2 regions of the Anaerostipes sp. CAG:276 genome follow, and region 1 is predicted to be linked to the other one. Evidence: riboswitches for the same ligand, from Rfam matches in the RefSeq annotation. Region 1 holds a riboswitch; the other holds the start of a gene.
What was found. A riboswitch is a leader RNA that binds a small molecule or an ion and turns the genes downstream of it on or off. The one in region 1 is predicted to bind cyclic di-GMP.
Positions count from the first base shown of each region.

Region 2: another riboswitch for cyclic di-GMP. It lies ahead of QVP35_RS00920 (MSCRAMM family protein); the one in region 1 lies ahead of QVP35_RS06505 (hypothetical protein).

Region 1 is NZ_FR889182.1:167,835-171,007, forward strand. Features, by position in the region: gene QVP35_RS06500 (Ig-like domain-containing protein) at 1-1,540, opposite strand, end outside; gene QVP35_RS06505 (hypothetical protein) at 1,503-1,985, opposite strand; cyclic di-GMP riboswitch class I at 2,260-2,345, opposite strand; gene QVP35_RS06510 (DMT family transporter) at 2,444-3,173, opposite strand, start outside.
Region 2 is NZ_FR889171.1:5,777-8,949, reverse strand. Features, by position in the region: gene QVP35_RS00920 (MSCRAMM family protein) at 1-1,794, opposite strand, end outside; cyclic di-GMP riboswitch class I at 1,876-1,968, opposite strand; gene QVP35_RS00915 (hypothetical protein) at 2,017-2,598, opposite strand; gene QVP35_RS00910 (AbrB/MazE/SpoVT family DNA-binding domain-containing protein) at 2,740-3,003, shown strand; gene rsmI (16S rRNA (cytidine(1402)-2'-O)-methyltransferase) at 3,064-3,173, opposite strand, start outside.

The sequences.
Region 1 (3,173 bases):
GGGCTTCCTTCAATGTTCCGATATATTTTTTGCCGCTTTTTTGGACAGGCAGCACATACCCCTTGGTATTTTTTAGCCTGACCCTGGAAATCTCAGTATTTCCAACAAAAGAATCTGCCGTCACATAAATACCCTCGGATATCATTCCCTGTTTTGGAAGAACTGTGATTGAAACCTGAGGATCAAAATCTTTAACAGTAATCTGGCTTCCGCTGGTGATCTGAAGATTTGCCTCCTGTCCGTCTGTCTCCAGTGATCCTGACTTAATATCTCCATCTACGGTGAAAGATTGTGTTCCTCCTAATATGGTCAGCCAGCCGCTGCTCTCAATGCCTCCTCCTACAAATACAGCATCATTGTTCCACTCTTCCGGTGCCGCATTAATATAGCCCCAGCCGCTGATTTTCCCCTGGATAGATCCTTTATGCAGGATAAGGAATGCCTCCTCATTTTCTCCGTTTATATTCCCGTAAGTGCCGCTGAATATATCTACCTGCTGTCCCGCATCTACAGATTTTATATATCTGATATCAGGCGGAGTCCCCTCCATCGTAAGATTATCTTCAAATACAGCCATATCTGTGTCGATCACAATGCCGTCCTGTCCGGCACACCCCGTAAAGTCCATGGTCAAAAAGCTGAATTCCGTGTATTCTCTGATTGTCAGAGGCTTGCTGACCGTAAGCTTAGCGGGAGCAGATCCGATACCGGAAATTGAAAACGTGTGTCCCGGCAGGGAAAGTTCCAGCGGCTCATCGACTGTCGTGTCTCCCGAGATAATCAAGGATATGTTTTGTTTCCCGTATTTGGCGGCCTCCAGAGCCTTTTGTACAGATGCAAATGCCTGGTCTGCCGACTCCCCGGTATTCCCGTCGTTCCCCGACGTTCCGTTAATAAAATACACACTCTCCTTATTTTTTGGCGCGGCAAACCATCGTTTCCCTGATGACGTCTCCTCTGTGCGCATCTCCCATGCATTCACATCGTTTGAAAACGACAGACGTCCGTCTGAATCTTTTCTCTCCGAAACTACCTGTCCCCTAAACCATGGAGTGATCGTTCCCGAGCCATTTACCGTCCCCTTGACATAAAGATCAGAGCTGATGTCCAGATTGGCGTCTCCCTTCATATTCAGGTTCCCTTCCAGCGTGGTTCCGCCGTTAGCGCCCATCGCCAGAATAGAGCTAAGAGTCACATTTTTAACCTGAAACAGGTTATATGTGTTAAGAGGCGCGGCAATATTCAGCAGGTCAATATTCCGTGCTGCCTCCCTGAGATTCTGTTTTGTATAGATATTTACAACGGATGCCGTGTCCAGCCGGTCGGTCAGGGCATTGTCCCTGATCGTAACCTCTGTTCCTTCCAAAACTTTTGCCCCGTTTTTCCCATAACCGTATATTCCGGCAAAGTTTCCGCCGCCCACATCAATCCTTGCCCTCCGCCCTGAGACTTCTGTGGTGTCCGGACTTCCCGCATAAATATAGGCTTTCTGATTGTCATTTTCATTCACAAAACACTGGACCGTATCGGTCAGGGTCAACGAATATCCATTGACATAAAAAACGCCTGGCCTCCTCATCAACAGAAGTAGTCTCAAGTTTGATCCTGTCAAACTTCAGATCACTCCCCAGAGTTATCCCATAACGGAGAGTCAGAGATACGCTCGGATGTTCTCCCCGGATTGTAAGTTTTTTCTCCTCAGGCGTTGTAACCCCCTTTTGATCCACATAGGAATCAATAATGACAATCGTTCCTCCATCCGCTGCAGCCCGAAACGCCGCATTAATATCATGCAGCGGCTGCTCCTTTGTACTGCCGTCTCCAGACGGATATCCGTCTGATCCAGTCAGATAGACCGTCTTAAGGCCTGATGATTTGACGGTGCTTCCCGCCGCAGATATTTTCACTGTCTGAAACAGCATTGAAAATACCATGACTGCGGCAAGGAAACAAGCTGTGATCCTTCTAAATCCTGTTAAATTCAACTTTGTTCCCCCTCAATATATTTGTATATGTCCCACATAATAATTGGACAAAGTGGCAATCCCACTTCAACTCCCACCCCCCTCATTCTTTGAGGGGTTTGACAACTTTGCGTGCCAGATGCGATTTGACGTAGTCAAATAATTTCCTTGCGCATCTGTGTACAACCCGCGGAGCGTTTGTTATTACTTAGGAAAGACTTTCACGCATTAGCGTGACAAGGTCTTTCCTAAGTAACAAAAAATGCATTGCTGTCCTAAAAACGCAATGCATAAAAACTGCAGCTGGCTGTCATAATCAATAAAATCTTAGACCCTTTAGCTTTGCGCCGCAGGCTTTCACCTGTTTTGCCCAATATGTAATATTCCTTTCTTCTAATATACTTCATCCCAGAAACTGTTACAATGAAAAAGCCGTATGAATACAACATTCATATGGCTTTTTCCGAAAAACATGCTGCCTACTGTTTATTCACTGCAGCAATTCCTCCGCATACAAGAAGAATGGATGCGATATTAACCGCAGTAAAGACGTTTTCTTTTAAAAGCAGGCCGGAAAGCAGTGTTCCGAACACCGGAATCAGCAGATTATAGATGGAAATGGAACTGACCTGATAATGGGATAAAAGCCAGGTCCAGACGCTGAATGCAACAGCAGAAAGGACAGCCATGTAAAGAAGCAGGATCAGTCCGCTTGTTTGGAATGTCAAAGTTCCGTTTCCCGCATATCCAAAAATCAAAAGCAGGCTTCCTCCAAGCAGAAGCTGATATCCGGCGATCAGCATCACATTCATCGTCTGTGCCAGTTTCTTGCTGTAAATGGATGCGAGACTCTGTGACAGTGCTGCCAGCACAATGAATCCTTCTCCATTCCAGGCAAATCCGCCGAGACTCCCTCCTTTCAGATTGATCAGGACGATGCCGGAAAGTCCGACGGCACATCCTATGATTTTCTTCGCCGTCAGCCGGTCGCTCTTAAAGAAGAACGGAGCCAAAACTACCGGAAAGAATGCTGTAAATGAGTTGATAATCGACCCCTTGGCTCCCGTGGTATGCGCAAGTCCCACATAAAAGAAATAATACTGGATTGTCGTCTGAAGAATTCCAAGAGTCAAGAGATGTTTAAATGCCCCTTTTTTCGGCAGTGGCCTCTGTCTTGTCTGAACTCCCAAAACTGCAAGCACCATGAGT
Region 2 (3,173 bases), on a different contig from region 1:
TTCCGGAAGCACATCTTTAAACTGAATGTCTCCATTCACTGTTTTGGTTGGATTGTTATTGACAGTGACTGTCCATTTTATGGTATTGTCATCTTCAACTCTTGCAAAGGCTCCTGACTTTGTAAGTCCCAGCTTTCCTTTCTGATATCCGCTTCCCCAGCTGGAATCCTCATAATCAGAAATGCTTACATGGTTTCCAACCGTCATGACTGCAGTATTTCTTACACTTCCTTTTTTTACAGCCGCCTCGGTATCCAGCCAGATCTTATAATTGACATAGACAAAGTTATTGTTGTACTTTGGATCAAGTGTTACTTTAAATTCTCGTGTTGCCGTATCATACGTATATTCATTTTCACCCGGTGTACTTCCTGCTGCCTTTGTAAGTTTCACTGCATTGCCGCTGCCATATTTCACTGTGAGCTGTCCTTCTGTCTCCATCAGTGAGGTTCCTTCTGGAAGCTTATCTGTAAATGTAACCGGCAGTTCTCTGCCCGCTGTATCGTACCAACCTTTCAGCTGAAAGCCAAGATACGGCTTCTTTGCATCGTCATCATATCCTATATTATTGGATGCATTTTTATCTTTCCAAAATGCATATCTTACCACCCGGACTGAAGCATCGGCTGAAGCTTCACCTTTACTGTCCCCTGTCTTAATTGTTACAGTATTAGCTGCAATGGCAGACATATCTTTTGCACCATTGGACTTATAATCTGATTCAAAAAATTCATCCGTAAGCTTTGTTTTGTAAGTTAATGTATGGGAACCATTGCTGATCTTTCCGAACTTATAGTTCCATCCATTGTCAGTTAGTTCCGGATCGGCAGTTTTTGTTCCGTCTAACTCCACGGAACCTTTTACAAAGACTTGTTTTTTATCAAACGTATCTATCAGGGTGTATCCTTCCAGATTATTGTCTCCCTTATCCGGTGTGGCAATGACCGTCCATGTGATGGTCTGGTCTTCTCTGTTCAGCGTTCCCTTTTTCGCTACTTCAGGGCTTTTCTTTTCCACTTCCGGTTTAAAGTCAGTCTGATACTCCTGCCCGAATCCCTCAAGTTGTCCCAGATCGAAAATAATTGTCTCTTCTTTTAACTGATCTGCGTCCACGCTGCAGCTAATCTCCATGAACCCTTCAATATTAGATTGAGTCAGCGTTTTTGGAAATTTTACTGTGATGGTTGCATTGTTGTTTACGGTCCAGTTCGGAACTTCCTCTACAGCGCCTGCCTGTTGCTTATTTAATTTCTGCGCAGCGCCGCTGAGACCATCTAACTGGAACACGTTCGGCATTTTCAGAATATAAGTGGATCCTCCCTGAATGGTTTCCTTATTCGGAATTTTGAACTCATATCTGATGATCACATTGCTGTCTTTTGTGACAGGATGAGACTCCGTGAACGGATTTCCTAAATGGTCTGTAAATGCAAATTTAGTTAAGTATTTGGTGAAATCGCCGTTTGTCACCACAGGATCTGATCCCTGTTTTACGGACTTTACGGCTGTTTTTTTCTGAATTGCTGTGACAGATGCAGTGCTCTCGGCCTTTGCGGCTTCTGTATTACTCTCTGTTGCGGCCTTTTGCTCTGTTGTGACAGATTCTGTGGCCATTGCAGCTGTTTCCTCAGTTGCTAAAGAAGCCTCTGTTGTAGAAGTGATCTGTTCTGATGCAGTTTCTGTTTCCGCCTCCTGTGCATGGACATTGGTGAACGCACCATTCCCTGCGATAAATGATATCGTCAGCACAAAAGCCGCAAGAACTGCAAGACTTTTTCTTACCTTTTTACTCATTTTCATACCCCCATTTATTATTTGAAACAAAAAAGACTGAGTATCCAACGGATTCTCAATCTACACATAAATAATAATTTATGAGGCAGCTGGCTGGCACGATCATACTCCCTATACGATATAGCCCCTTTAGCTTTGCGTCACTGCCTTTCGGCAGCTTTGCCTATTTATTTTACTCTTTCTAAACCTATATTCTCATCATATACAAATTGTCTCTAAAAATCAAGTGCTTTTCTGAAATTTCTCGATGATCTTTGCAAAGAGAATTCCTACGATCGTGGAACAAAAGGTTGCAACAATGGCCGGCGCAACAATCGCGGTCGGATTCACACTTCCGTACTGGCTTCGGAATACGATGATGTTGACCGGAATCAGCTGTAAAGATGAAATGTTAAGAATCAGAAACATACACATTTCCCTGGTGGCGACACCTTTGTGCGGATTGATCCTGTCAAGGGCCTTCATTGCCTTGATCCCTGACGGTGTTGCGGCCCATCCAAGTCCCAGAAGATTAGCCACGATATTCGTGCTGATGTATTCCTTTGCCTCCTTATCCCTCAACCTCGGAAACAGAAGCTTTAAAAAGGGCGCTATGAGTCTCTCAAGCTTTTTTACAAGGCCTAAGGAGACTGCAACGTTCATAATCCCGGACCATACCCCCACGACCCCGAACATCAGGATACAGAGTTGTACAGCTTCCTTAGAAGAATCCAGAATCGTGTCTGATACGGCATTCAGATTACCGTTTATACTTCCTATTAATATACCTGCTAAGATTAAAATACTCCATATATAATTGATCAAAGAAAAACTCCTTTTTCGTTCTTAGTGTATCCTATTCTTTTCCCCATAAGAATATGCTTCAAAGCCCGGATTTGACAAGCTTTGTGAGGTATGATATTGTTAGGTATAGTAGTTTACTAATTTGCAAGGAGGGAAGCGAATATGAAGAGTACAGGTATTGTAAGAAAGCTTGATGAGCTGGGACGTATTACTTTACCAATTGAGTTAAGACGTAATCTGGATGTGAATGAGAGGGATCCCCTTGAGATCTTCGTTGACGAAGATACGATCATATTGAAAAAGTACAATCCAGCAGACATCTTTACTGGCGAAATGGATGATCTCGTTGAGTACAAAGGCAAGAAAGTGTCAAAAAGTTCTATCATTGAATTGGCGAAACTTGCTGGTTTAAATGTTGCAGAATAAAGCAGTGGGATATAGTGAAAGGACATATGCTGGATGATATGTCCTTTTTTTGATGTTATTTTATTTCTTATACCGGAGAAGCTCCTGATAAATATCTCTTTTTCCTACTCCGCGGTCTTTGGCCACCAGTTTCATAGCCTCTTTTTGTGAGAGGCCTTTCCCTAAATAGC